4 regions of the Ornithinibacillus salinisoli genome follow, and region 4 is predicted to be linked to each of the others. Evidence: riboswitches for the same ligand, from Rfam matches in the RefSeq annotation. Region 4 holds a riboswitch; each other region holds the start of a gene.
What was found. A riboswitch is a leader RNA that binds a small molecule or an ion and turns the genes downstream of it on or off. The one in region 4 is predicted to bind S-adenosylmethionine.

Region 1 (7,763 bases), on a different contig from region 4:
AAAATTTTACTTTATTCATACTTTTACACCCTTTCAATATAGATATATCCGTTGAAACGGAGGCTTTACTTCTTGTTTGTCAGTTATATCACCACATTTTATGCTTAGGAGAAAAATGTGTGAATGCCTATGTCGAAAAAGTTATCGTAAAAATTAAGCGCTGTTTCTAAAAAATGATGGTTATTCGATGTAATGATTAGTACTGGTAGTTGATAGAAGATGGGAAGTTATTTTTGAGTGAGTATACTTGCTTTCACTTTTTGGAATTGAGTTCACTTTCCGCGCACTCGGAAACAGTTTTCTCGGAAGAATATTGCTTTAAGAAGCGATTCGCTCACAAGCAACAATTAAACGAAGAGTAGGTTGTGAAGCGCATTCTAGTGAAGAGTATTCCCAGAGCAGAAATCACGTAGCTGTACTGTTACTAAGTTGTTTACACCAAAAAAAGCCATAAAAAAAGATCTCCACATGGGAGATCTCGTTAGCATTTGCTAACCATAAATTTAGGTGCTTATCAGCAATTTCCTCGCTTCTAACCCTATATGTTAAATCCTCTTGGGATGAGGTAACTCGATAAAAATGTAATTACTTTGGTTGATAGATTGGACCAGCTTCCATTATTTCCTTACTAGCCTGGGAAAACTTTGTAAAGTTTTCATGGAATTTCGTAGCTAGTTTTTTCGCTTCTAATTCAAATGCCTCTTTATCAGACCATGTATTTTTAGGAATTAATACATCGTCTGGTACACCAGGTACATGAAGAGGTACTTCCAAACCAAAAATATCATCTTGAATCTTATCAACCGTATTTAGTTCTCCTTCTAAAGCAGCGTGTACCATTGCTCGCGTATAGGAAAGTTTAATACGTTCCCCAACACCGTAAGAACCACCGGTCCAGCCAGTATTGATTAAAAACACATTTGAATTATATTGATCTATTTTTTCACCAAGCATCTTAGCGTAAGTTGATGGGGCTAAAGGTAAAAATGGAGCACCAAAGCATGTTGAAAAAGTCGCTTCTGGTTCTGTAACTCCACGTTCTGTCCCTGCTAGTTTACTTGTATAACCACTTAGGAAATGATACATCGCTTGTTCTTTTGATAATTTGCTTATTGGTGGCAATGTTCCTGATGCATCAGCTGTTAAGAAAATAATCGTATTAGGATGACCAGCCACACTTGGGGAAACAATATTATCAATATTTTCAAGTGGGTAAGCTGCTCGAGTATTTTCTGTTAAGGATGTATCATCATAATTAGGAATCCGTGATTTTTCATCCAGCATTACATTTTCTAGCACCGAACCAAACCGAATCGCATGAAAAATTTGTGGCTCTTTTTCCTCGGATAAATTGATGCATTTTGCATAACAGCCACCTTCAATATTAAAAACGCCATTCGGACTCCAACCATGTTCATCATCTCCGATTAAACGGCGATATGGATCTGCTGATAATGTGGTTTTTCCTGTACCGGAAAGCCCGAAAAATAGTGCAACATCACCTTCTTGACCAACATTGGCAGAGCAGTGCATAGATAAAATATTATTGTTTGGCAATAGATAGTTCATAATAGAAAATATTGACTTTTTAATCTCTCCAGCATATTCTGTGCCGCCGATTAGAATGACTTGGTGCTTAAAGGAGATAATCACAAATGCTTCTGAATTTGTACCATCCGTTTTAGGATTTGCTTTAAAGCTTGGCGCAGATATAACAGTAAAACCAGCTTGCTGATCTAATGCCTCTCCTTCGGTCGGACGGATAAATAATTGGCGTGCAAATAAGTTGTGCCACGCATATTCATTTATTACTTGGATTGGTAAACGATACTTTTGATCTGCCCCTGCAAAACCATTAAAAGCATAAATTTCATCTTTTGCTTTTAAATGTTCCACTACCTTATGATATAAATGATCAAAGACCTCTTCTTGAATTGGTTGGTTAACAGAACCCCAATCAATAAGTTGTTCGCAAGATTCGTCTTGTACAATAAACTTATCTTTGGGAGAACGTCCCGTATACTTTCCAGTTGTTGCTTGAACAGCTCCAGTTGCTGTAAGAACGCCTTCTTTTCTAGATAAGATCTTTTCTACTAATTGCGGAACGGATAAGTTATGTTGCACATTTTTTCGTGCCAAAATCTGTTCTACAAATGACGACTGTTCGATAGTTTTCATACACACCTTACCTGCCTTTTTGAGCAAATTATTTTGGGAGATAGGAGAGTTTAAACTTTCCTATTTGTATTAGAGGAACTACACTTAATATTGTAAAGACTTGGCAAAAGCCAAGATTACGCTGAAGTAGTACCCTTTCTTAAAACATATTATCTAATCATGGTTATTAGTATAACACATTAAATATAATAGTCCATACTAATTATTAGATTTATCATATTAATTTTTTGACTAATTGGTGACAACGATAAAATGAGTTGACATACCCTGTATCTTTCGTTACCCTTTTCTTGAGCGGATACTCTCTTATTCAGAGTTGGCGGAGGGACAGACCCTATGAAGCCCAGCAACCATCACAGGAGTGAAAAGGTGCTAACCTGATGCAAGGACATTTCCTTGAACAATAAGAGCGAAAGGCCACAACTCCTTTCCTCATGTAAGCAGGAAGGGCTTTTTTGTTTAGATAGGAAATTAATAACAAATATTGATCATTGGAATATTATGAAAACATAATGGTTACGTCTAGCTACGGCGGACAGGACGCTTTAGTTCCTAAGATATAATACTGTTAAATAAGAGTTCCGTACCAATTTTTAAAGGGAGGATTTAGCCAAATGGCTAATAATCGTCGTTTATTTACATCAGAATCAGTAACAGAAGGGCATCCAGATAAAATTTGTGATCAAATATCTGATGCTATTTTAGATGAAATTTTAAAGCAAGATCCCGATGCAAGAGTTGCCTGTGAAACCACTGTGACAACAGGTCTTGTACTAGTAGCAGGGGAAATATCTACAAGTACATATGTGGATATTCCTGCAATTGTGAGAAAAACAATCAAAGACATTGGTTATACACGTGCCAAATACGGGTTTGATGCAGAAACATGTGCCGTGCTAACAGCGATAGACGAACAATCACCAGATATTGCTGGTGGAGTAAACACAGCACTCGAAGTACGCCAAGGAAAGATGGAAGAGGAAGAAATAGCCGCAATAGGAGCAGGAGACCAAGGATTAATGTTTGGTTTTGCTTGTGATGAAACAAAAGAGCTAATGCCACTCCCAATCTCGCTGGCTCATAAGCTATCGAAACGCTTGTCAGATGTCAGAAAAGATGAAACGTTAGCTTATCTTCGTCCTGATGGGAAAACACAGGTGACAGTAGAATATGATGAAAATGATCAGCCGATTCGAATTGACACAATCGTCATCTCTACCCAACATCACCAGGAAATTACACTGGAACAAATCGAAAAAGATATCATAGAATATGTGATTCAACCAGTAGTGCCTAAAAATCTCTTAGATGAAAGTACTAAATATTTCATAAACCCAACTGGACGTTTTGTAATCGGTGGTCCACAAGGTGATGCCGGTTTAACTGGAAGAAAGATTATTGTAGATACGTATGGTGGATATGCCCGTCATGGTGGTGGTGCATTTAGTGGAAAGGATGCTACAAAAGTGGATCGTTCTGCTGCATATGCTGCACGTTACGTAGCTAAAAATATAGTTGCAGCAAAACTAGCCAAAACGTGTGAGGTACAGTTAGCCTATGCCATCGGTGTAGCGGAGCCGGTATCGATTTCTATCAATACTTTTGGTTCAGGAAAGGTTAGCGAAGAGGAACTAGTGAATGCTGTTCGCGAGTTATTTGATTTACGACCAGCAGGAATTATAAAAATGCTTGATTTACAAAAACCGATTTATAAAGAAACTGCTGCATACGGGCATTTTGGAAGAACGGATATTGAATTTCCGTGGGAGAAGACAGATAAGGTTGAAGCATTACTTGAATTAATCCAATAATAAAATGTCACGACTAGTCTATGAATAGTCGTGACGTTTTGTTTATTTGATACCGAGATCTGTATGGAGTTTATAATACTGACCCTTTTCCACATAAGATTGGCGTACGCGCTCCATTTCTTGATAATCTTCCTCCGTTAATTCTCGAACAACTTTTGCTGGCCGCCCAATTGCTAATGTATGCGGAGGGATTTTTTTACCAGGGGGAACTAAACTCCCTGCACCAATAAAGGCACTTTCCCCAATTTCTGCACCGTCTAATATAATAGACCCCATCCCAATTAATGCCTTCTTGCGGATGATTGCCGAATGCAGTGTCACTTGATGGCCGATGGTTACATCATCCTCTACAATTAAAGGGTTGTTTGGACTTTGGTGTAGCATGGATAAATCTTGTACACTCACTCGCTTACCAATTTTGGTAGGGGCAACATCACCTCTGATAACGGTTTGGAACCAAATGCTAGATTCTTCCCCAATACTGACATCTCCAACAACAACGGCATTTTTTGCGATGAAAGCGGATTTATGAATAGATGGGTTAATATTCTTATAATGATGTAGCATTTTAATTTGCATCCTCCTATAAAATATGATGATATAATTAGTATAGCAAATTTAGGGTTCTAATGAGGAACGGAGGAAGCAGATTGAGTAAGCAAGTTCCAAAAACTTCATTTTCATTAATGGTACAAGTATATCGTAATATATTTCCAGTAGTAGATCGTGAGTTAGATTATTGGACGAAACGGGCTGAAAATATACCAAATGAAGAATTAAGAAATCAGGCTTTATCAAGTATTGCTTCCAAACGATTTCACTGTCAGGGTGGGGCAGTCTTTTCACTGTTAGCGGGAAGTAAACAGAAAGAAGCTGTTACGTTTATCGTGGCATACCAAACAATTAGTGATTATCTGGACAATTTATGTGATCGTAGCACATCGTTAGATCCGGCGGATTTCAGGTTATTACACCGATCTATGATTGATGCGCTTAGCCCTACTAATATCACAACAAATTATTATGCCTATCGGGAGGAACAAGATGACGGTGGCTATTTAGTAGATTTAGTTAAAACATGTCAAACGATATTACAACAAACGAAATGTTACCCAATCATAAGCGAGTATTTGTTAAAACTAGAGGGGATGTACGGTGATCTCCAAGTACATAAACATGTTCAGGTGGAGGAACGTATACCTAGATTAACCAAATGGTTTGAAGAAAATAAATATCAGACACCAACATTAAACTGGTATGAATTTTCAGCAGCAGCAGGCTCTACGCTAGGTATATATTGTATAACTAGTTATGCATTAGGTGAAAAAATAACCCTTGAAATAGTAGAACGTGTCTTTCGTGGGTATTTTCCATATATGCATGGGTTACATATATTGTTAGATTATTACATCGATCAGAAAGAGGATCGGGAAGAAGGGGATTTAAACTTTTGCTTTTATTACCCTTCAAAGGAAAAAATGAAAGAAAGATTCCATTTTTTTATTAAACAAACAGAAAAGCATATTAGAGACCTGCCACATCATGATTTTCATAGCATGATTCATCATGGATTAGTAGGGTTATATTTGGGTGATCCAAAAGTTAGTCAACTAGAAAGTGGATTAGATGTTTCAAAAGAATTACTAAAAGATAGTGGTATGAAAGCCAAATTCTTTTATTGGAATACGAAAATATATTATAGACTGAAGAATAATAAACCTGGATAGCAGTTTTCCGGGTTAGAAACTATAATACTTTACTGAGAAATGATTTGGTTCGATTGTTTTGCGGTTTGTTAAATAATTCTGAAGGAATATTTTCTTCAACGATAAAACCTTCATCAATGAAAAGCACTCGATCACTTACTTCTTTAGCAAACCCCATTTCGTGAGTCACAACAACCATAGTCATTCCTTCATGGGCTAGTTGTTTCATCACTTCAAGCACATCGCCAACCATTTCTGGGTCAAGGGCAGAAGTTGGTTCATCAAACAACATAATTTTTGGGTTCATTGCTAATGCCCGAGCAATGGCAACTCGTTGTTTTTGTCCACCGGATAATGAGCCAGGATATGCATATGCCTTTTCGCTAAGGCCGACTTTTTTTAGTAATTCTTGAGCTTTATCGGTTGCGGATTCCACTGTTTCCCCTTTTGCTTTCATCGGTGCTAAAATAATATTTTCTAAGACTGTTTTATGTGGGAAAAGGTTAAATTGTTGAAATACCATTCCAACTTCTTGTCTTATTTTGTTTATATTAGCATCTTTATCTGTAATATTTTTTCCATCTATGATGACTTCTCCTGCAGTAATATCCTCTAATCTATTTAAACATCGTAAAAATGTACTTTTTCCAGAACCAGATGCACCTATGATACAGACGACTTCGCTTTCCTTGACGTTTACACTAATATCTTTAAGAACTTCTTGATCTCCAAAGTTTTTCTTTAAGTTTTTCACTTTTATAACTGTCATCGTAGTTCAAATCTCCTTTCTAAATAGCTTGAAAGTAAAGATAAAAGATAAATCAGTATAAAGTACATCATACCTACCGCTAACCAAATGTGAAATGCTTTAAATGTAGCTGCGATAACAACCTGCCCTTTTTGCGTGAGATCGGCAATTCCAATTACAGATAGTAAGGATGTATCTTTCAAACTTATGATTGCCTGATTTGTAAAGGTAGGCAGCATCCTGCGAAGTGCTTGTGGTAGGATAACGTAACGCATCGTTTGAGAACTAGTTAGCCCGAGTGAACGAGCAGCTTCTGTTTGGCCTTTATCCATGGACTGTATCCCAGCACGAATAATCTCAGCAAAATAGGCACCTGCATTAATTGCAACTGTTATTATTCCAGCAGTTTCCCGATCTAAAGAAATGAATTCAAGAGAGTTGAGTCCAAAATAGAAGAAAAATAACTGTACGAGTATCGGTGTTCCACGAATAGCATCTATAAATATTTTTGCCAACCAATTTAAGATTTTCCATGGTGAAAGGTGGAATAAAGCCATGATTAGGCCAATAATAAATCCAAGGATAATGGCTACCAGAAAAATATATATTGTTACTTTTAAACCTTCCCATAAGAATGGTAGAGAATTTATGATAACGTCCATTTGGTCACTCCTTCTATAAAAAGAAGCGCGCTCTGATGCGCGCTCTTAATTACTCTAAATACTTATTAATAATCTCGTCATATTGACCACTTTCCTTTAGATTTGCCAATCCATCATTTATTTTTGCTAATAATTCATCGTATTCTCCTTTTAATACTGCAATCCCGTAATGGTCCCCATTTAATCGTTCTCCTACTACCTCTAATTCTAGGTCGCTTTGGGCGATCGCATAGGTAATTACGGGGTAATCTTCTATCAGAGCATCGGCACTACCATTTGAAACCTCTTGGAACATAGATGGACTATCTTTTACTTGGACAATATCAAATCCATATTCATCCTTGTTGTCTTCAGCGAAATCTGCTCCAGTTGTCCCACTTTTTACAACTACGGTTTTTTCAGTTAAATCTTCTAAGGACGTGACTTCCGTATTTCCTTTTGCCACTACTAGTGATAACCCTGCTTCAAAATATGGTTCGGAAAAGTCAACTGTTTCCTTCCGTTCGTCGGTAATACTCATTCCGGCAATAGCAATATCTAATTGCCCAGCTTCCATAGCAGGAATGATTCCACTAAAATCCATTGCTTCTAATTCAATATCGAATCCTTGATCTTCTGCGATGGCATGTATTAAGTCAATATCAATTCCTTTATATTC
Region 2 (7,763 bases), on a different contig from region 4:
ATGAAATTTCCAGATTGGCCGAGAAGCTGGCAGCAAAATGATTGGATTGCAGGGCGTGAACAAGGTGGGTTTATACGCGAGATCACCCCACATTTTATCCAGCTAACACAGCAATTATTTGGAAACGTAACTCATATTCAATCACATATCGATTATCCAGAAAATAAAAAGGCATGTGAAACAGGGGTTATTGCCCGAATGGAATTAGAAGATGGAACACCGATATTAATTAATGGTATAAGTGGTATTGGTAAAAAAGAAGAATTGGCTTATGAGGTTTATGGTAGCAATGGAGTTCTATCTTTATTGAATTGGGGACAGCTTACTTACACCTCAATAAAAGAGGAAGCTGTTAATGTAGTGGAAAGAGACAATACACAGCCAGGGTTAATCGATGAATTGGTTAAGGCTATAGCAGGTGAGCCTTCACATCTCATTACTTTTGATAAAGGGTTTGACGTTCAACAAGTACTGGAAGGAATATTGGGGAAAAATGATTAACGTACTAAATATAGAAATCGATTATTCCAAGCGAATGATAGTAATTTCTGATATACATGCCAATGTAACGTTATTTAAAGAACTGCTAGACAAAGTGAATTATACCGAAGAAGATTACTTATTTGTTAATGGTGACCTTTGTGAGAAAGGCCCTAATAGCTTAGAGGTTGTAGCATATGTACGTGAATTATCAAATCAATCGGACAAAGTTTTTGTAACCAAAGGAAATTGTGACGTAGTATTCCGATATGTTTTTGACGGTGTAGAGGGGATTATCTCTTATATGAAGAAACAACGGCATTCCGTTTTGAATGAAATGATCCAGGAGCATGGAAAAACAATTGATGATTTCGCTAATGTACAAGAATTAGTAACATTATATCGGGAACATTTTCAAAATGAAATTGATTGGCTGGAATCACTACCACATGCTTATGAAACAGAGAATCATATTATTATTCATGCAGGTATTAGTAATATAGTAAACTGGCGGGATACCGAAGAGTCCTTTGCTCTGTCGGCACCAGCGTTTTACGAAAAGGAACACCAAGCAGATCAAACTGTAATTGTCGGACACTGGCCAGTAGTTAATTACAGAGCCCAGCAAATAAGCTCGAACAACCCGGTGATTAATCTTGATAAGCGAATAATCGCACTAGATGGCGGAAATCAAATAAAAAGAGATGGACAGCTTAATGCCCTAATAATTGAAAATGAAAATTATTCCTATACGTATGTTGACGAGCTAACGGATAAAGCAATTATTCAAAAGGATCATGTTGATACAACGGGAAGAGTGGGTACGGTAACTTATCCGAATTACGAATTAAAATTAGTCCTTGAAGAGGAATATTTTACGCTTTGTGAAAATCGTAATCTAGGAATTCAACAGTGGATAAAAAATGAATTTATATCCGTTGAAGATGATACCATTAGCTCAAAGGGAGACCTTAGTACAACATTTCTATCTGTAACCAAAGGAGAAGAAGTGTCGGTTGTTAATAATGCATGTGCTGGATATGCGTTAATAAAAAGAATGAATGGCGAAGTAGGCTGGATACCTAAAACAATCATGGGGTGAACTAATACTTTGAATCTATTAGATAGGATGTTTTCTAAAATATTATTACCTTTTTGGGTAATGAATCTTAATGAGTAATTTATATAAACTGCGCCATAACTTAATATGAAAAACGTGGTGAAATCCGAGATTAAATTTACTGCATCAAATCTCGCTCCAGAAATACACTTCGCTTTCCGCGGGCGGCTGGTGAGCCTCCTCGAACTCCGTTCTGTGGGGTCTCACCGATGCCTTTCCTCCCGCCGGAGTCTACGTGTATTTCTTCCGCTAGAATAGAGGTCAATTCAGAAGAAATCTAAAGGTCGCTGATATTATGATAAAACCAATCTTAAATCAGAAAATCACCACTAGCGAAGTGTTCTGCCAGAGCGGTTTTGTAGCACTCTCGATTCAATAAGATTAAGGGAGAAAAACGTTTCAAAGTTAATGCACATTTTCTATCAAATACTATAAGCGATGCGAAGAGAGATTTTAGAAAATACGAAAAAACTTGAAAAAAATCAAGGTACATATTACAATGTAAGGGAATATATTGGAAGCGGAGGTGGGAAGAGATGTTAAATCATACTGTTTTAGTGCACGGTTTCTGGCTGGAGATCCTATATTTTAACCGTGCAAAATTTGCTGTTTTAGTTGATGGCGGGATACGTATGCCCTTTTTTAACAACTTAATAGCAAATCTAAAACAGTGAAAATATCTCTAAACCCACGTTATATTATGAAAGAAGAGGGAGGGCATTTCATGCTCTCCTTTTTTTGGCAGATAAGAAAGTATAAGCTTTCTTATGTTGCATAAGTGCAACTAAGTCTATTGCCAAAAAGGCTTGGCAATAGCCGAGCTTTCTTATACCATTTTATGATAAAAGTACAAATAGCCATGGGAGAGGTGTATTCTCTTCATGGCTTTTTTGTGTTCCATTAAAAGGAGGACTTTACAGTGATAACTTGTAGTGTTAATCAAATAGCTAAAATGTATGGAGGAAATTCCATCTTTGAAGATATTTCTTTTGAAGTGAAAGAAGGAGAACGGATTGGTTTAGTTGGTCAAAATGGTGGAGGTAAAACGACTCTTCTCCGGTTATTGGCAGGGGAGGAAACACCGGATCATGGACAGATTCACTGGAAGAAAGGGTTAGGAATTGGATATCTTAAGCAAATACCAAACTATCATAAAGAAGTCACGACAAAAGAAGTTTTGTTTACCGCTTTTTCGGATTTATTAGATGCAAAAGATAAAATGAAGAAACTTGAAGCTGAAATGAGTTACGAAGGAGATCCAGAGGCTTTACAAAAGCTTGTAACGAGTTATGGCACTCACCAAGATTATTTTACAAGAGAAGGTGGATATGAAATAGATTCCAGTTTGGATAAAGTTGCTTTTGGGTTAAATATGACTCATCTGTTAGAGCAAAAAATTTCAACATTAAGTGGTGGAGAGCAGACAAAGGTGGGGCTGGCTTTAATTCTTCTTAAGAATCCGGACTTTTTAATTTTAGATGAGCCAACAAATCATTTAGATTTATTGGCTGTCGAATGGCTTGGAGGTTTTTTGAAAGAGTATCGAGGAACCGTTTTGGTAGTATCTCATGATCGCTACTTCTTAGACGAGGTAGTAACGAAAATATTAGATTTAGAAGATGGAAAACTTGAATGCTATCACACAAACTTTACCGGATTTATCAAAGAAAAAGAGGAGCGACTTCTTAGGGAATTTCAAGCCTATGAGGAGCAACAAAAGAAAATTAAAAAAATGAAAGAAGCAATAAAGAGGTTAAAAGATTGGGCGAATCGAGCGAATCCACCAAATGAAGGGCTGCATAAGCGAGCGAGAAATATGGAAAGAGCTATAGAAAGGATGAAAAAGCTGGATCGACCGGTGCTAAATCAAAAGAAAATGAACCTGAATATGGAAGCTACAGATCGAAGCGGAAATGATGTCGTTATGCTTAAAGAGGTTTCTAAGAGTTTCGGTCAGCAAGTACTCTTTACAGATGCAACAATGCAAATTTCCTACCAACAAAGAGTAGCTGTAATTGGGGAAAATGGAACCGGCAAATCGACGTTAATTAAACTGATTTTACAGGAATTAAAACCAGATGAAGGAGAAGTGAGGGTAGGTAGTAATGTGAAAATCGGCTATTTGTCACAGCATGTTTTTGTCGGAACAGAAGAAGAAACTATTATTGAGGCATTTCGAAAGTATGTCGCAGTTGCGGAAGGGGAAGCTAGGAATATACTAGCAAGATTCTTGTTTTATGGTCCGAATGTCTTTCAAAAAGTATCCCAGCTAAGTGGTGGCGAAAAGATGAGGTTACGATTGGCTCAGCTGATGTATCAAGACATTAACTTTCTAGTGTTAGATGAGCCAACAAACCATTTAGATATCGAGTCACGTGAAGTCTTGGAAGAAGTGCTAGCGGATTATAATGGTACGATTCTAGCCGTCTCTCATGACCGTTATTTTCTAAATAAGTTATTTGGAAAGATATATTGGATCGATTCCAAAAGAATCCATGGTTTTGATGGTGATTATTCCTGGGCAAGGGATAATATGGAGGAAATGAAAACAAGTCAAGAAAAAGTTTCGATAAAGAAAAGCCATCGTCTCCAAACGAGCAAGCGAAAAGAACCACGTAGGAAGGAACCCAACCCGGAAGTGGAAATGGAAACAGTAGAACAACAGATTATGGATCTAGAATGTAAACTAGAAGCCATTAAAAATGTAGAGCAGTTGCAGGCGTTGTACGAAGAAAAAGAACAACTTGAATTAAAATGGGAACATTTATATGAACAGCTACATGGGTAATTATGTATAGACAATGACTCCAGTACGGGTACTGGAGTCATAACAATTTTAAAATGAAGTTTATAGTTTATATATATCAGGGCGACGATCACTGAATATAGGAATCGTTTTTCGTACTTTTTCCACTTGATCTATATCAATTTCTCCGTAAAGGATTGTCTCTTCATTATCTGCTTCACAAATTATCTCACCCCATGGACCTACAATAATAGAGTGTCCACCAAATTCGTTATTAGGATCGGATCCAACGCGGTTACAAGCAACAACAAAGCATTGATTCTCAATCGCTCTACTAATCAATAATGCTCGCCAGTGGTCAATACGAGGTTTCGGCCATTCCGCAACAACATATAATATTTTAGTGTTTTCAAGCATATGAGTACGAATCCATTCGGGAAAGCGAATATCATAACAAATAACACCGGCACTAAAATGCTCTTCTAATTCAAAAAGTCCATTTTCATGTCCTTCAACCAAGTGCTTTTCCTCATCCATTAAGCGAAATAGATGTGCTTTACTATACTCTTTTACCAATTCCCCATTACGGTTCACAATGAATAGCGTATTTGTCACATTTGAGTCTGGTAGCTTTTTAGCAACCGAACCTGCCACAATATTTACATTATATTTTTTGGCGAGATTACTAATGAATGCAAACGAATCCTTCCCATTCTCGTCAGCAATTTCATCCAATCGTGTCAAATCATAGCCGGTGGTCCATAATTCTGGAAGAACAACAGTGTCGACTTGATTCAGGTTAGTGAACAACTTTTCAACGTGTCTATAATTTTCCGTGGGACTTCCAAAAGTAATATCAATTTGTAACAAGGCTATTTTCAATCCCATATTATCCCTCCTTGGCTAAGCGTTTTTTCGTTACATGCTCTTCCAATAATTGCATTGCTTGGGTTAATTCGCTAGCATTCGAGACTCCCATCAAATGTATGGATTCCCCGGATTTAGTGGAGGCATTTGCGATCAGTTGAATGGTTTTATCCGTATTTTCCGTAATACCTAATTCCGAAAGCGAAGTTGGTAATGCTAGTTCATGATAGTATGGCAATAGAAAATCGATTTCATTAAATCGATTTTCTAAAGCGATCTGAACTAATACACCATATGCTACTTTTTCCCCGTGCATGTATACATGTGTTTCTGGAATCGTTGTTATTCCATTATGAATAGAATGTGCTCCGGCTATTCTGCCATATTTATCACCATAACTACCAACCATCCCACCTGACATAATGATGGTTTCGATTACTCGAACAAATGAAGGAGTAACTTGCTTCGCCTTCATTGCAGTAATTGCCACGGTTCCCTCTTCTAATAGTACATCACGACATAGTTTAGCTGCGTGAATGGCAATCTCAACTGCGATAGGTTTTGGTGTCATATGACGCGTTAGGACATCTGCCTCATACCATTTGGCGATCGTATCTCCAATCCCAGCTCGCATAAATGCAACGGGTGAATCAATCAAGATGTCTGGTTCAACAAGAACCATAAATGTGCTATAGGAAAAAACATCATACGTTAAAAAGTTTCCTTTCTGATCATAGAAAACACTTAATGGCGTCCATGCGGCACAGTTAGAAGCTAATGTTGGTACTAGGATAACTGGTAAGTTAACAGTGTTTCCAACCGCTTTCGCAATATCCATTATTTTTCCACCACCAACTGCTAAAACAAAATCTGCACCATGATCAGTAGTAAATTCACTTACTCGTTGTACCTCCTCATAGGTGCACTCTCCGTCATAAAGTACATTCATTACGGGTATATCAAAATGAGGAAAATAGGACTTAGCAGCTTCCCATGATTTTCTACCATGTAGAAGAATGCCCTTCGTAAGCTGATTTTCTTTTAATCTAGTAGGTAATGTTTTCAGTACGCCTTGATGACATACATAATGATTGGGTGCACCTTTCACTTCTAGTGTTTGCATATACGACTCCTCCCATATCGTTAAATAAAAAAACCTCTTCCCAAAAGGAAGAGGTATCATACGCTCGGCTCTTCCTCTTATCTTTGCAGTAGCACTGCAGGATTTAGCACCGTGTAATGCATACATTACCGGTTGCCGGGCTTCATAGGGCCATTCCCTCCACCTTCTCTTGATAAGAGTTTGATATAGTTGTGACAATTATTGCACTCGATATATTTTCTGTCAAGGTAAAAAATAACTTTACAAAACGGAAGCATGTAGCTATTATAGATAACTAGAATTTCATCGTTCTTAAGGAGTGTGATAGCAATGCAAGAATTTGAGCAGTCCGATTTATTAAAGCGACTACCAGAACAGTTTTTTGCTAAGTTAGTTTCAAACGTACAAACATTAGCAAAAGAAGGTCATGATATTATCAATCTTGGTCAAGGAAATCCTGATTTACCAACACCTCCACATATTGTTGATCAATTAAAACAGGCTGCTTCCAACCCAGATTTCCATAAATATTCGCCATTCCAAGGGCATTTCTTCTTAAAAGAAGCTATTTCCGAGTTTTACAAACGAGAGTATGAAGTTGACATTGATCCGAAAACAGAAGTTGCTATTTTATTTGGTGCTAAAACAGGTTTGGTTGAGTTGAGTCAGTGCTTGCTTAATCGTGGGGATTTGGCACTTTTGCCAGATCCTGGATACCCGGATTATATGTCTGGTATTGCCTTAGCTAATGCAAAAACAGCTTTGATGCCTTTATTGAAGGAGAATGCCTTTTTGCCGGATTATGCAATGCTGGATGAACAAACTTTAGAGCAAGCAAAGGTAATGTTTTTGAATTACCCAAATAACCCAACATCAGCTACTGCTACAAAAGCGTTCTTTGATGAGACGGTTGAACTAGCAAATCGTTACAATATTTGTGTAGCACATGATCTTGCATATGGTGCGATTGGTTTTGATGGAGAAAAACCACAGAGTTTTCTACAGTCAGAAGGAGCCAAAGAAATTGGGGTAGAATTTTATACATTATCAAAAACCTATAACATGGCAGGCTGGAGAGTTGCCTTTGCAGTTGGCAATCGTTCGGTAATAGAAAGTATTAATTTGATTCAAGACCATTTATACGTTAGTTTATTTGGTGGAATTCAGAAAGCTGCTGCTGAGGCACTTTTAGGAGACCAAAAATCCGTGGAAGAGTTAGTACAAATCTATCAAGGGAGAAGAGACCGATTTATTGACCGATTAAATGAGATTGGATGGAAGGTGGAGGCACCTAAAGGAACATTTTTTGCATGGTTACCAGTTCCAAAGGGGTATTCATCAGAAGAGTTTGCAAATCTCTTACTGGAAAAAGCGCATGTCGTAACGGCACCTGGTAATGGATTCGGTCCCCATGGTGAAGGGTATTTACGTGTTGGTCTACTAGAAAG
Region 3 (7,763 bases), on a different contig from region 4:
TCCAGCAATTTTCGAATATGCTCTAAGTTTACTTTCCGTTGACAAAGACGAAGCGATTATGGTTGGTGATAATTTGCATACAGATATTCTTGGTGCTACACGTACTGGGATAAAGTCTGTCTGGGTTAATCGAAAGAAAAATGAACAGCCAGAAAATGTTTCTCCAAGCTATGAAATTACAGGACTTGAGGACATTCTTACTATCATATAATATGCCAGAATTCAGGTCATGCAGAAAATTTTGCATGACCTACTCCATGAGTAGAGGAACATTTTTTCTATAAGTGATGTGTTACGGTAGAATGACCCTTAACTACACCGATTATAAATCAATCGCTTTTACATCGTTGATTTCCATCATCGCTTGAATTTCGTGTACCACATGGATGTCTATTTTTCTATCAATCTTTAACACCATAATGGCATCTCCACCAACATCGGAACGATCTACCTGCATCGTAGCAATATTAATATTATATTCCGCAAGAAGGCTTCCTAATCTACCTATTACACCAGGTTGATCAGTGTGGTGAATAAACACAATATGACCCTCAGGTATAATATCTACACGATAACCATTGATTTCTACGATTCTAGCACCAAGACCATTTAATATCGTTCCTGAAATACACCCAGTTCCCGAAGTTGTCTTCAGATGAAGGGTGAGAAGGTTAGTGAAATCATTTTTTTCAGATGTTTTACCCTGATGAATAATAATTCCTCTTTTTTTAGCAAGATAGAGTGCGTTCACTTCATTCACATGTGGACCTAGATGACGCCTTAAAATTGTTCGTACTGTTCTTCGGGTAAATGCACTGACTTCCATATCAGATAAGTCTCCTGCAAATATGACGGATATTTCTTCGATAGCTTCTTCGGTTAAGTGAATCAATAAAGTTCCTAGCTTTTCTGCGAGAGTTAGATGATGTGCAAGTTTATTCATAGTATCCAACGGTAAGGATGGGATATTTACTGGATTTCGAACGACATCCCCTGCAAAAAAGTTAACGACATCTTCGCTAACATCTATCGTTACATTTTTTTGTGCTTCAACTGTACTAGCACCTAAATGGGGAGTTGCAATCACTTCTGGTAATTCCAACAATACATGATGATGAATCGGTTCTTTTTCAAATACGTCTAAAGCTGCTCCTGCAACCTTTTTGGAAATGATGGCCTTGTAAAGTGCTTCCTCGTCTATAATTCCTCCCCGTGCACAGTTAACAATTTGTACTCCAGGTTTCATTAGGTTAAAGGCTTCCTCGTTAATTAAATGCTTCGTTTCTTTCATCAAAGGAGTATGTACAGTAATAAAGTCGCTCGTTTTTAATACTTCTTCCAATGTACCAAACGCAATCCCCATCTTTTCAGCCTTCTCAGGCGATAAAAAGGGATCATATGCAAATACCTTCATTCGCTGTCCTTTGGCTCGGTAAGCAACTTCCGTACCAATCCTACCAAGTCCAATGATACCTAACGTTTTATTTTTCAGTTCAACACCTACGTAGTTTTTGCGATCCCATTGATGATTTTTTAACGCAAAATAGGCTTGAGGTATTTTACGAGATAGTGCCATGATCATCGCCATTGTATGTTCTGCGGCAGAATTGGTGTTAGCATTCGGTGCATTAACAACGATAATACCTCGCTCCGTAGCCGCATCCAAATCAATATTATCAACTCCGACCCCAGCGCGGCCAACAATTTTTAAGTTCCTAGCATGTTCCAATAGTTCTTTTGTTACTTGGGTCTGGCTTCGAACAAGTAATCCGTCATACGAACCTATTTTGGCTACCAATTGCTCAGAAGTTAAGTCGGTATGGATATCTACATGTATATCCTTATGGTTTAGTAATGGCGTAATGCCTTCCTTGTGAAGCGGGTCTGAAATCAAGATATTATATGTCAATGTTTACCACTCCTTAGAAAAATCTTTTGTGCAGCTTGTGTTCCTTTTCCAAGCGTGATGTCCATGCCAATCATTTTAAGGCCAATTTCTATACTACTAATCACTTGTAGAATATCTGTGGGGGAACAATACCCCATATGTCCGATACGGATTATTTTTCCTTTTAATTCCCCTTGGCCACCAGCAGTAACTAATCCAAACGTATCTTTTAGTACTTTTCGTAGTTCATCCGCCTGAAAGGTATTAGGCTTAATTGCAGTCACAGTAGGGGAAGCAGCTTTTTCACTCGTTAGTAATGGAATGCCGAGATTGTGAAATGCCGCTCTCATCATTTTCATCATCAGATCGTGTCTGCCAAAAACGTTTGCAAGACCTTCTTGATCTAATAGTTTAATTACCTGTTCCAATCCGTACAATAAAGTAAGCGATGGCGTAAAAGGTGTTGAATCTAGTAAGCTACTATGATGATACTTTCTTAGATCGAAATAATATCGAGATTGATCATTGGCTTCAATTTTTTCCCATGCACGAGAACTAGCCGCAATAAACGTTAGTCCCGGTGGTAACATAAAAGCTTTTTGTGAGCCTGTAACTAAGATATCAATTCCCCAGGCATCCATATTTGCTTCAATGGCTCCAATAGATGAGACGCCATCAACAATATATAATGCCTCAGAAGATTGATGAATGACTTTAGCAAGTTGTTGGATTGGATTTAAAACTCCGGTTGATGTTTCGCAAAACGTTGCCATTACAGCCTTAATGGATGGGTGACTTTGAAGGTAGGATTCTACTTTTTCGGGAGTAACAGCATCTCCCCATGAGACATGTATTTGATGAGTAATTATGTTGTAGGCGTTACATATTTGAACGAAGCGCTCACCGAAAGCTCCGGTTACGATTACTAGAACTTCATCACCAGGCTGTACCGTATTAATCACAGCTGCCTCTAGTCCAGCAGTTCCACTTCCAGCAAGAATTTCGACATTCTGTACTGTACCGAAAATCGGTTTTAGCTTCGGTTTGATTTTTCGAAGTAGTTCTTTTGTATCTCGATCTCGATGTCCAATCATAGGTTGGCTCATGGCACGTTGAACACTAGGAGGAATAGGTGTTGGCCCAGGAATTCGTAGCATTTGTTGGTCGGATAACATTTCAGGTTCTCCTTTCATAGTATATTAAAATTAATTCTACAGAATAACAGGGAAATTATCCACATAATATTTTGAAAGTTTAAGGTAGGGGTAAAGAAGAAGGAGACGCATCCTTACATATTAGCGTCTCCTTCTTCTTTGTGGTCCATCATCAATAGGTATATCCTCTTTCTTTTTTAATTTATGTATCCAACCACTAATTCTTCCTTGCCTTTTTCCGAAAGCGATTCGATTTTCTAGATAGTAAATGAATTCCTCGATTACGATTAGTAGAATAATAATTCCGACAATCCAGTACCACCACATTGTAATTCTCCTCTTTTTGAAAATTGCTACATTATATATTATATACTAAAAAATACCAATAATTACGAGAAAAATGCAAAAAAAGGCTATTTTCTAATCCAAACGGGTTCATTTAAAGAAGGTACATTTGTTTTATATATTACCAATAACCGATGAAGGAGATTTACTTAAATTTTGGCATAGGAGAGTCCTTCATAACCGATATTTTGCACAAACATAAAGGATAAACATAGAAAAATAGCAGGAGAACGGATAGAAATTTCCCCTGCTATTTTGTAGTACATATTTTGCCTAATAACATTCACTTCAAAGATAATTCATTAATTATCAATTACTGTTTATTCCAAACTTCATTTGCGAGATCAACAACATATTTTAGTTTTGCCCATTGTTCATCTTCTGTTAGTTTATTTCCGTGATGGGTTGATGCAAAACCGCATTGTGGACTCAAACAAAGCTGTTCCAAAGGTACATATTGAGAAGCTTCTTTAATCCGTGCTTTAATGGTATTCTTATCCTCCAATTTACCGTGTTTCGATGTAATTAGACCTAGTACAACACGCGCCCCACCTGTTGGAATATGCTTCAATGGTTTAAATGTACCGGATCGCTCATCATCGTATTCTAGGAAAAACCCATCAACTTTTTCTTTTGCTAACAAAGTAGGCGCAATGAGAGCATAGCTTCCTTCAAATGCCCAAGTAGATTGATAGTTTCCACGACAAAGATGTGTTGTTACGATTAAATCTTCTGGTTTGTTTTCCAAAGCTCCATTAGCAACACGTAAAGCAAGATCGATTAAATATTCTCTCGTGTATTTTCCATCATTAAATGGGATGTTCGTTGAAGAAAGACCGGCAATATATACATCATCCAGCTGGAGGTAACGAACTCCTGCATCATAAAATGCCTGAATAGCTTCTTGGTACGTCTGAATAATATCTCTGGCATATTCTTCGATGTCAGGGTAGATATCCGGATTATGAATTCCTTTATTAAACAACTGATTTGGACTTGGGATTGTTAGCTTAGCTACTGCACGACCATCTACAATTTCGTTCAAATCAAGGAAGTCTTTGATAAAAGGGTGGTCTTCATTAAAAGAGACTTTTCCAGTATTACGAACGTCATATTTTTCTGTTTCCACTCCTTTGAATTTATATCCATGTTCCGGTACATAGCCCTCAATACCGTTTAAATGTTCTAGGAAGTCTAAATGGAACCATGTTCGTCTGAATTCCCCATCAGTAACTACTTCTAAACCAATTTCAATTTGTTTATCTACAACTCGTTTGATTTCTTTGTTTTCAACTTCGCGTAATTCTATTGCTGAAATGTTTCCTTTTTTAAAATCTGCTCTTGCTTTATGTAGATTCTCTGGTCGCAGTAAACTTCCTACATGGTCAGCACGATAAGGTGCTTTTGTTAATGTTGTCGTCATTATTCATTTCCCCTTTTCTTTTATTGAGATTTTTGCCTGAGAAGGGGTTTTAAAACAAAAAACCTCTTCTCAGAATAAGAAGAGGTTGATAAACACCGTTCACTCTTCTCATCTTCAAGCATTTCGCTTCTGGAATTAGCACAGTACTTATAATAGTCTGTTGCTGAGGTTTCAAAGGGCCAGTCCCTCCACCTCTCTAGATAAGAAATTAAAAATTATTAAATTTATAACTATTAAGATACACGTGTGTAGAAACTATGTCAAGCAGTAATTATTAAGGTTGAAGAATGAATGATTTTTTATTTATTTCTTCCATTGTTCCGTCTTTCAATTGAAAGACTCGGTCACCATATGGTAAAACGTCGTAATCATGAGTGACAAAAAAGATCGTTCTTCCTTCTGCTTGGCATTCTTTTAATATGTGAAGAACATTATCACGAGAAGCTCGATCGAGATTTCCGGTAGGTTCATCACAAATAAGAAGACTTGGGTCATTTAATAGTGCCCTAGCAATTGCCACGCGTTGTTTCTCTCCCCCTGACAAGTTTGTTGGAACTGCATCTATCCGATCCTCTAATCCCAATGTTCGCAATAAAGTTTCCGATCGCTCACGCAATTCTGCTTCTTTTTTATACGGCCATTCGGGAAGCATAACATTTTGCTTAGCAGTATATGCAGAAAACAATTCATACTCTTGGAAGATGTATCCGATATTGCGTCGTCGAAAATCACGTTTTTCTTCTTCGGAAGCATTTCCCATATCTAAACCACCAATAGATACCTTTGATCCAGCATCGGCATTCATAATGCCAGCAACACACTTCAATAAGGTTGTTTTCCCTGAACCTGATGGGCCAATAATATTTATCCATTCTCCTTTATTGACGTGACAAGAGATGTTATTTAAAACTAGCTTTTTTTCAATTGACGATTTGTACGTTTTTGATAATGATTCCATTATCATTTCCATTTCACTCATCCTTTCTGAATGTTAATAAGCATACGACCAATTACTGTTTCATTTAATAGTGCTGCGAAAGTAAATACAACCAAAGCAACGATACAACTCGTTACTATCATCCCCCAGGTGAATCCGGTCGTAGTAAATACGAAGAAAGTACCACAAGCCAAGCCAATCAAAACGATCAACCCAACCCAGGAAAAAGTCTCTTTACGTAATAGTCTTCGAATGCTTTTATTATGCCAACCGACCTTATACAACATTTGAATATCCCTTTGTCTTGCTTGCCAAAGCCGGAAGAGGGATTCAGTCAGTGTGAAAATTGTTAAAGCTATCATCCCTGTAAGTAATAGCCATTGCTGGTCATTTAGCTGCCAATGAACATAGGACCCGAGATTCGTTTCTGTCATCCGACGAACAGTGGCTTCAGACAAGGTTATGATAAATGCCAAAAGTCCTGTAGCCAGTAACAGCTGTATAGCGGCTGCAATTATATGTGATTTGTAGTAACGAATATTGGTTAGTATTAAGGAATGATTAGGTTTAAATATCCGTTTCTCGTTTTGTGATTCATCATAAAAATGATCGATAATCCATTTCAATCCCAAGATCAGTAAGAGTGCACCACCATATCCAATTAATAACATGTAGTGCAAATCGTAGATGAATAGGAGGGGGGTGATACTTAAGATGACACTTACGAAAAGCTGCCACAGCCACTGACCTCGGTAAAACTTGCGAATCATACCAGTGGACCACCCTATCTTTGCAAGGCGTTCCCGTTCCGTAGATTGTTCTGCTTTCATTACTCGAAAACGAGCAATCAATGCTAATAAGGCAATGAGTAAAAATGCCGAACCTGTCGCGGCACCGAATACATTCCAACTATTAAGTATGGTATCGGCGGCACCTAAGGTTGTCCAAGGCTGTAATACCGTACCGATTTCCTCAACATCAACTGCCAATGTCTGGTGGGAGGCACCTGCCACAATATCAACATGCAAACCTTTTGCTTCCATATCTGCAGCAACTTCACGAATTTTTTTCGCTGCTGCTTCCGTGTAACCATCAATTCCGGCAACCTTCACCCGAATGGCATCAATTGGTGCATCACCTTTAAAACGCTCCGCCCATTCAATGGATACAAGACCATGAGCTGGCGTGGGTAAATAATTCCCTGCCAGATGTGTGGGATGGAGTTCTTCTCCAGTTTCTTCAAGTGTTCCGTAATGGTATTGATAGATTCCTAGTGGGCTGGCAGCTAGACCGTTCTCAGCCGACCCAACCGATACCGTATCTGTTTGAAATAGAAAAACGAAATCTTCATTTTCCTCTCCAGCCTTAAATGATTGATGCTCTATAGGATTAACGTTTCTATGTATTGGAATATCTCCATTCCAATCTACAAGTTTGACTGACAGATTATTACCATGTAGCTCATATTCTGGTGGAGCAACACTGTAAAAGATATTTTGTACGTTAAAATCTGAAGCTATCATCGATTCACCGTGAATGTTAATATCATAATCTTTCCCCATAACTACATTGTAATTATCATCAAGCATGTACCAATCTTGTTCAAAAGAGGTAAGGTATTCAGCAAAATCAACTTCTATTGTTTCATCATGTAATGATTTTATAGTAGAGAGTTTCGACTCAACAGTTTGTTGTAACGCTTCATTATCATTGTAGATAACATATTCGAGTCCTTGGCCATCGGGGACGTTTACTTCCTTTTTAAGTAAATCAATTTCATCTTCTGAAACATCAAGTGTTTCCATTTTTATCGTTGTTTCAATCGGTGTTCTTGACTCTGATATACCAACTAATGGAATTCCCTCACCGCCACCTGGTCCCATGCTACTACTAATTTCCGTGTTAAGAGAAGAAAAGTCAACACCAGTTAAGGCTGATTCGGATATGGGATCTATAGCTACAACCGGATGATAGGAAGAAGGAATAACAAAACCAGGATTATTACTCGTAAAAAAG
Region 4 (7,763 bases):
AAATAAACCGCCTGTTAGTACCAGGTACACTTCTAAAGAAAGCTATGAAAGGTGAGCTTCCATTACTTCAAAAAGCACAAGGGTTGCAAGAAGAGTTAATGATGATGATGCCGGAAGAAGTTGGTACAGAACCTTTAGAGCAAGAAAAATACTTGTTAAGAAATGCAAAGAAAATGGTATTGCTTGGCGCAGGTCTAGCAGCGCAAAAATTCATGCAGAAGCTTGAAAAAGAACAGGAAATCTTAGTAAACTTAGCTGATATGGTTGCTGAAGTATATAATATGGAGTCCGTAATTTTACGTACAGAGAAGGCAATTAATAAATCTGGTTTAGATAAGAATAATCAAAAGTTACTTTATACTCAAGTTTACGTGCAAGAAGCATTTAATCGCCTTGAAGCAGACGCAAAAGAAACATTAATCGCGGTGGAAGAAGGAGATACGCTTCGTATGATGCTTTCGTCATTACGTAAACTAACACGTCATACACCTACAAACGTTATTGCCAAGAAGCGTGAAATCGCTGCGAAGATTATTGATGAAGAAAAATATGTAGTATAATAATTCCTAAAAAATCCTCTCTGTAATAATCAGAGGGGATTTTTACTTTTTAATTAGTGGAACATTTCTTATCAAATTGTTTAGGGATAATATTAATTTTATGATGATAAACCCTAATAATACGCCAAGTGTATTCAAGATTATATCATCAATATCAAAACTTCTGGATAGTATTTTAAGAAATGATAGAATTAGCTGGGTTATTTCAATTGATAACGAACAGGAGAAGCCGATCAGAAATGCTCCCATAAAGGAAAGTTTTTTGTTTAAGAATACGGCAAATAACCCGATAGGAATGAAGACGACTACATTTCCAAGTAAATTTATGATTGGTATAGCTGCATTTCCTTGGAAAGCAAAATATCTATTAATTGTCTGAAAAGGTATAAGATTCACCGATACCTCACCACTTGGATTAGCACCAGGTGATGGAAACACCGTTAAGTACACTACGCTTTCTCCATAGGCGATTAATAGAATATAGACTATTTCTTTATAATAGTTAACCCTATGTTCCTTTCTTTTTACAATGATATAGCGTATGGGCAGATAAAAAGTAAGGGATAGGATGATAATAAGTACTGGAAAACCATTTATGTATTGCATTATATACTCCTTTAGAGATAAAGAATTCTACTTCATAGTATATATTATTTTGACTATTTACACGAGCAAGGCAACATTTTTTATTGTCAAAATTGGCTTCAAACATGGTAAAATACAAGTTATAGGAGGTAGATATTATGGCATTAACATTTTATTGGTACCCAAATTGTGGAACGTGTAAAAATGCGAAGAAATGGTTTGATGAGCATAACGTTGGGTATAATAGCATACATATTGTGGAAGAAACACCAACTAAAGATGAAATTCTAAACTTAATTGAAAAAAGTGGTTTACCAGCAAAAAAGTTTTTTAATACGAGTGGAAAGAAATATCGTGAATTAAATATAAAAGAAAAAATTAAAGATGCTTCTACGGAACAAATGGCAGAAATATTGGCTTCTGATGGGATGTTAATAAAGCGACCAATCGTGACTGACGGTGAGAAAGTAACAGTTGGTTTTAAAGTAGATCAGTTTGAACAAAATTGGTCATAAGTAAGATGAAATACTAGAAATAATAGCTTGTACAATGTATAGTAAATTTGAATGAATTATTGGAGGGATTTAAGGTGAGCTTACCAAAAGATCTGTTATATTCAGAAGAACATGAATGGGTAAAAAAAGAAGGAGACAAAGTACGTATTGGTATTACTGATTTTGCTCAAGACGAACTAGGTGATATTGTATTTGTTGAGCTTCCAGAAGTAGGAGAAGAAATAGAGGCTGATGAGCCATTTGGTAGTGTTGAGTCTGTAAAAACTGTTTCTGAACTTTACGCTCCACTAAGTGGGAAAATAGTAGAAATTAATGAAGAGCTAGAAGATAGCCCAGAATTAGTGAATGAATCTCCTTATGAAAAAGCTTGGATGATTGTAATAGAACCATCCGATGAATCTGAATATGACGATTTATTATCAGCTGAGCAGTATCAAGAAGTTATTGAGGAAGACTAATAAATCGTACATACAAAGGCTGGCTCTACCTATTAAAAGGTAAAGAGTCAGCCTTATTTCACATAGACCAACTTTTAGGGGTGTATGGTAATGATGGAAGAGTGCTCAGATAAGGTTATTATTGTGGAAGGTTTAACTGATAAAAAACAGATTGAAAAGGTTATTGACGAAGAAGTAACGATTATCTGTACCAATGGAACGTTCGGTGTTGAAAGATTTGATGAACTTCTAGAGACCTATGATCTAGACCATAGAGATGTATTTATTTTGGTTGACGAGGATCAATCTGGACAAAAGTTACGTAAGCAATTATCCAATGAACTCCCCCATGCAGAACATATTCATGTAAGTAGTGAATATCGCGAGGTAGCAACAACTCCAGAAAGCTTTTTAGCTACAGTTCTAGTAAGTAAGCATATTGCGGTTAATCCACTATTTTTGATGTAGTCAGTAGGTAGGGTGATTTTTTGCAAGAAATTAATAATGAAATCTTATTACATGATAGTTATTTACTATTTATACATACCCCTTTTTGTGGTACTTGTCATTTAACGCGTTCGATGATTCATCAAATAGAGAAAATTCATCAAACAGATATATTTCATGAAATGAATGCTTCGTTATATCCACAGTTTATGTTGGAGAATCAAGTAGAAAGTGTTCCTTGTTTATTGATTAAACACAAGGAGGAAGTAGTAGAAAAAATATATGCATTTCAGTCCATTCCTAATGTTTATCAATATGTGATGAAGTATCGGCCAGAGTTGTTTGAAAAATAATTTTTTAAAATTAGTTATTGACAGTGAAATTATTGGATGCTATTATTCTATTTATAATTTAAATCGAATATAAGTAACTCTTATCTAGAGCGGTGGAGGGAAAGGCCCTGTGAACCCGCGGCAACCTTCAAACATTTTGTTTGAAACGGTGCCAATTCCTACAAAGCATATGCTTTGGAAGATGAGAGAACGTGAGATATAACTATTTACGTCTTTCTGTTCTCTTGTGCAGAAAGGCGTTTTTTTATGGTTAAAAGGACATAATAATATGAATATAATTTTTTTCATTTAGGAGGATAAGTTGTGATTTCCATAAAAGGTTTAAGCAAGGTTTTTAAGACAAATTCAGATACGATAACTGCTGTAGATCGTCTTGACCTTGATATTCAAGATGGAGATATATTTGGCGTCATCGGTTATAGTGGGGCTGGAAAAAGTACATTCGTCCGATTGTTAAATAGATTGGAAGAACCATCTGAAGGAAATATTACGATTGGTGAGAAGGAAATAACTGCGCTTAACACGAATGAACTTCGATTGGCCAGACAGGAAATCGGAATGATTTTTCAGCATTTTAATTTACTTTGGTCTCGCACAGTAAAAGATAATATTGCTTTTCCGCTTGAAATTGCAGGAATACCGAAAGTGGAACGTGAAAATAGGGTTCAAGAACTAATCAATTTGGTAGGATTATCTGGTCGAGAAAATGCTTATCCATCGCAATTGAGTGGGGGGCAAAAACAACGAGTAGGTATTGCAAGGGCACTAGCTAACAACCCTAGAGTATTGCTGTGTGATGAAGCAACATCAGCTCTTGATCCAGAAACAACAGATTCGATTTTAGATTTATTAGTAGACATTAATGAAAAGCTCGGATTAACAATTATCATGATTACCCATGAAATGCATGTCATCCGAAAGATTTGTAAGCAAGTTGCTGTTATGGAAAATGGAAAAATTGTTGAACAAGGTGATGTACTTGATGTGTTTTTAAACCCAAAACAAACAGTAACGAAAAAATTTGTTGAGCAAGTAATGGGGAATGGCACGGAAGATGATCTGGAACAATTACTAGAAACCTATAATCAAGGGAATGTTGTCCGTCTTCATTTTGTTGGAGAATCAGCAAATCAAGCATTAATTAGTCAGCTTGCAAAGCGATATCATGTAGAGCTTAATATTTTACAAGGCAAAATCACGCAAACGCAAAGAGGTGCTTATGGGACGTTAATAGTCCAAATAACAGGTGAAACAGATGAAATTGATAAAGCAAGACAATTCATAGCTGATGAAACCTCGGTAGAAGTGGAGGTTATTCGAAATGTTACATGATTCCAATATAAAGATAGATGACTTGCTGGAAGCAACATATGAAACGTTTTATATGACAATAATTGCACTGCTTGGAACTTTTATTTTTGGTATTATTCTAGGATTACTTCTATACCTGACAATGAAGGGTGGGATATGGCAAAACAAATATCTTAACTTTATAGTAGCTGCATTTGTTAATGTGTTTCGAGCTATCCCATTCATTATTTTAATTTTATTGTTGTTCCCATTTACGAACTTTCTAATTGGAACTATTCGTGGTCCAAATGCGGCTTTACCCGCATTAATTATCGGAGCAGCCCCATTTTATGGACGTCTAGTAGAAATCGCGCTACGCGAAGTAGATAAAGGTGTGGTTGAAGCGGCACAGGCTATGGGAGCCAAAACTAGAACGATTATTTTCCGTGTTCTTATACCGGAATCTATACCGGCCTTAGTATCTGGAATAACAGTTACAGCAATAGCCTTAATTGGATATACTGCGATGGCAGGTGCTATTGGAGCAGGAGGTTTAGGTAGTTATGCTTATTACTCTGGATTCCAGCGACGTGATTACGATATAGTATTTATTTGCTCTGTGATAATCGTTTTGATTGTATTTATTTTTCAATTTATTGGAGATTATAGTTCCAATAAACTAGATAAGCGTTAATACATGTGGTTAAAGGGTTAAAAGCCAGTTTTCCAAAAAAAATAATAAAGGGGACGTACAAAATGAAAAAGTTTATTGCAATTTTAGCATTATTCGTAGTTGTTACATTAGCAGCATGTGGAGGAAGCAATTCAGATGAAAATACAATTAAAGTTGGTGCATCTAGTGTTCCGCACGCCGAGATTTTAGAAGAAGCTAAAGACCTTCTTAAAGAACAAGGATATACATTAGAAATTGAACCATATGAAGACTATGTGTTACCGAATGATGATTTAGCAAGTGGGGACTTAGATGCAAACTATTTTCAACATATTCCATATCTAGAGCAAACCGTAGCAGATACAGGTTATGATTTAGACTATATTGATGGAATACATGTTGAACCAATTGGTGTTTATTCTAAAGGTATTTCTAGTCTAGACGAAATTCCAGAAGGTACAGAGGTATTATTAAGTAATTCCGTTCCTGATCATGGTCGAATTTTAGGATTGTTTGAATCAGCAGGATTAATTACATTAGATGATGAAATAAATAAAGAGGAAGCTACAATTGAAGATATCGTAGAAAACCCGAAAGGATTAGATTTTCAGCCAGACTATGATCCAGCATTCTTACCAGAATTATATGAAACGGAAGAAAATACACTTGTCGTAATCAATACAAACTATGCACTAGGTGCTGACTTAAATCCATTAGAAGATGGACTATTCATCGAGGATGAAAGTTCTCCATATGTAAATGTCATTGCCGTTCGTTCTGAAGATAAAGAGAACGAGGCAATAAATACATTAGTTGATGTATTACATTCTGAAGAAATTCAAGATTTCATTCTAGAAAAATATGAGGGAGCAGTTGTTCCTGTCGGTGGAAATAATTAAACAACGGAAAAAAATCCAGTGAATTTTTATGAATTCACTGGATTTTTTTGCAAATTTAGAGTATTTAATAGTATATGGTAGAAATCGGTTAAATGTTATTAAAATTAATCGTTATATAACATTCAAGTCGTTATATTCAATTCCATCCTAAACCAGGGGTTCAAATCAACATTGAGCTGAGTTTTGTCCGCGTGTTATGATTTATATCGTAAACAAAATGAAAGGATGGTTCACTATTAATAGTGAGATTAAGATGAATTACACTCCTGAAATGGAGAAAGCTATGCAACAATCACATCAGATTTGTTATGCAGAGTACAGTAGGAAATTGGAAATGAGAATGGCTGTAGAAAAGAGACGTCATGAAGAATATGAAAAATGTAAACATATGATCGCTGAACTTGATAATCAACTTCATAAATAATATAAAGGTATGGCTGATGTTCTATTATGGAGCATCAGTTTTTTTGATGTAGAAAACCCCCATAATGAAGTTTCACTTTACATATGGTTACATATACGTTTTTTAGTGTTACTATTAATATAGAAGAAACTAGGTTTGTATAAATTAATTTAATATCGACAATTACAGCCTAAAAATGTTGATTATACATTCGAAATGCTTTAAGATTGTAATGAGAATAAATTGAGAATGGATGTAATTCAATCCTACATCAATAATAATAAAACAAGTATTTGGAGGTATCGATATGGCAGGATCAACACTAGAAATTAAAAATCTTCATGTTTCAATTGAAGGTAAAGAGATATTAAAAGGTGTAGACTTAACAATAAATGGTGGCGAGTTCCATGCAGTAATGGGACCAAACGGTACAGGGAAGTCCACTTTAGCTTCAGCAATTATGGGGCATCCTAAATATGAAATCACAGAAGGAAGTGTTCTTCTTGATGGTGAAGATGTATTAGAAATGGAAGTTGACGAGCGTGCTCGTGCTGGCCTTTTCTTAGGGATGCAGTATCCAAGTGAAATCAGCGGAGTAACTACTTCTGATTTTCTACGTTCATCAATTAATGCTCGTCGTGAGGAAGGCGATGAAATTCCGTTAATGAAATTCATTAAAGAAATGGATAATGCATTAGATTATTTAGAAATTGATAAAAACATGGCACAACGTTACTTAAATGAAGGTTTCTCAGGTGGAGAGAAAAAGCGGAACGAAATCCTTCAATTAATGTTATTAAAACCTGAAATTGCAATTTTGGATGAAATTGATTCAGGATTAGATATTGACGCATTAAAAGTTGTTTCAAAAGGAATCAATAAACTACGTGATGAAAACTTTGGATGCTTAATTATTACTCACTACCAACGCTTGCTAAACTACATAACTCCAGATAAGGTTCATGTAATGATGCAAGGCCGTGTAGTTAAATCTGGTGGACCAGAACTTGCTCATCGTTTAGAAGCAGAAGGTTATGACTGGATTAAAGAAGAATTAGGTATTGAAGACGAAACTGTTGGGCAAAACGCGTAAGTAAGGAGGGATAACATGACTGTTGATACAAAGTTACCGTATGATCAATCATATATTGAACAGTTTTCAAAAGAACATAATGAACCAGCATGGATGAAAGACTTACGCCTGCAAGCCTTGGAGCAAGTTGATTCATTAGAAATGCCAAAGCCAGATAAAACGAATATTAGCAAATGGAACTTTGGTCATTTCAAACATGCTGCCAGAAATGGTGAAACCATTTCTTCTCTAAACGATTTACCAACGGAAATTCAAGATTTCTTTGATAAGGATAACCTACCGGAAAACTTATTGATTCAACGTAATCAATCTGTTGCTTATACAGCACTTAGCAAAGACTTACAAGAAAAAGGTGTTATTTTCACAGATATCTTTACTGCTCTTAAGGAGCATGAAGAATTAGTGAAACGTTATTATATGAAAGATGCTGTATCTATTGATGAGCATCGTTTAACAGCTTTACATGCAGCATTAATGAATGGTGGAATCTTTGTATATGTTCCAAAAA

Region 1: it holds a riboswitch for S-adenosylmethionine, as region 4 does, so the genes downstream of both, metK (methionine adenosyltransferase) here and ACFSTA_RS15730 (methionine ABC transporter ATP-binding protein) in region 4, are expected to answer to the same signal.
Region 2: it holds a riboswitch for S-adenosylmethionine, as region 4 does, so the genes downstream of both, ACFSTA_RS04270 (iron-containing alcohol dehydrogenase family protein) here and ACFSTA_RS15730 (methionine ABC transporter ATP-binding protein) in region 4, are expected to answer to the same signal.
Region 3: it holds a riboswitch for S-adenosylmethionine, as region 4 does, so the genes downstream of both, ACFSTA_RS01065 (5-methyltetrahydropteroyltriglutamate--homocysteine S-methyltransferase) here and ACFSTA_RS15730 (methionine ABC transporter ATP-binding protein) in region 4, are expected to answer to the same signal.

The regions. Positions count from the first base shown of each region.
Region 1 covers NZ_JBHUMI010000004.1:5,508-13,270, reverse strand. Annotated here, with positions in the region: gene ACFSTA_RS02430 (ABC transporter substrate-binding protein) at 1-19, opposite strand, end outside; gene pckA (phosphoenolpyruvate carboxykinase (ATP)) at 586-2,178, opposite strand; SAM riboswitch class I at 2,482-2,588, shown strand; gene metK (methionine adenosyltransferase) at 2,793-3,989, shown strand; gene ACFSTA_RS02415 (gamma carbonic anhydrase) at 4,032-4,556, opposite strand; gene ACFSTA_RS02410 (tetraprenyl-beta-curcumene synthase family protein) at 4,640-5,716, shown strand; gene ACFSTA_RS02405 (amino acid ABC transporter ATP-binding protein) at 5,736-6,464, opposite strand; gene ACFSTA_RS02400 (amino acid ABC transporter permease) at 6,461-7,105, opposite strand; gene ACFSTA_RS02395 (transporter substrate-binding domain-containing protein) at 7,155-7,763, opposite strand, start outside.
Region 2 covers NZ_JBHUMI010000008.1:119,800-127,562, forward strand. Annotated here, with positions in the region: gene ACFSTA_RS04245 (Gfo/Idh/MocA family protein) at 1-501, shown strand, start outside; gene ACFSTA_RS04250 (metallophosphoesterase) at 494-1,582, shown strand; gene ACFSTA_RS04255 (RAxF-45 family protein) at 2,137-2,274, shown strand; gene abc-f (ribosomal protection-like ABC-F family protein) at 2,520-4,388, shown strand; gene ACFSTA_RS04265 (carbon-nitrogen family hydrolase) at 4,449-5,234, opposite strand; gene ACFSTA_RS04270 (iron-containing alcohol dehydrogenase family protein) at 5,236-6,336, opposite strand; SAM riboswitch class I at 6,411-6,515, opposite strand; gene ACFSTA_RS04275 (pyridoxal phosphate-dependent aminotransferase) at 6,646-7,763, shown strand, end outside.
Region 3 covers NZ_JBHUMI010000003.1:193,593-201,355, reverse strand. Annotated here, with positions in the region: gene ACFSTA_RS01085 (HAD family hydrolase) at 1-211, shown strand, start outside; gene serA (phosphoglycerate dehydrogenase) at 323-1,909, opposite strand; gene ACFSTA_RS01075 (pyridoxal-phosphate-dependent aminotransferase family protein) at 1,906-3,063, opposite strand; gene ACFSTA_RS01070 (hypothetical protein) at 3,184-3,369, opposite strand; gene ACFSTA_RS01065 (5-methyltetrahydropteroyltriglutamate--homocysteine S-methyltransferase) at 3,701-4,810, opposite strand; SAM riboswitch class I at 4,916-5,017, opposite strand; gene ACFSTA_RS01060 (ABC transporter ATP-binding protein) at 5,085-5,780, opposite strand; gene ACFSTA_RS01055 (hypothetical protein) at 5,786-7,763, opposite strand, start outside.
Region 4 covers NZ_JBHUMI010000017.1:346,566-354,328, forward strand. Annotated here, with positions in the region: gene ACFSTA_RS15700 (acyl-CoA dehydrogenase family protein) at 1-560, shown strand, start outside; gene ACFSTA_RS15705 (VanZ family protein) at 603-1,166, opposite strand; gene ACFSTA_RS15710 (arsenate reductase family protein) at 1,304-1,660, shown strand; gene gcvH (glycine cleavage system protein GcvH) at 1,735-2,118, shown strand; gene ACFSTA_RS15720 (toprim domain-containing protein) at 2,212-2,565, shown strand; gene ACFSTA_RS15725 (thioredoxin family protein) at 2,586-2,897, shown strand; SAM riboswitch class I at 2,975-3,085, shown strand; gene ACFSTA_RS15730 (methionine ABC transporter ATP-binding protein) at 3,201-4,229, shown strand; gene ACFSTA_RS15735 (methionine ABC transporter permease) at 4,219-4,881, shown strand; gene ACFSTA_RS15740 (MetQ/NlpA family ABC transporter substrate-binding protein) at 4,944-5,759, shown strand; gene ACFSTA_RS15745 (hypothetical protein) at 6,043-6,183, shown strand; gene sufC (Fe-S cluster assembly ATPase SufC) at 6,470-7,255, shown strand; gene sufD (Fe-S cluster assembly protein SufD) at 7,271-7,763, shown strand, end outside.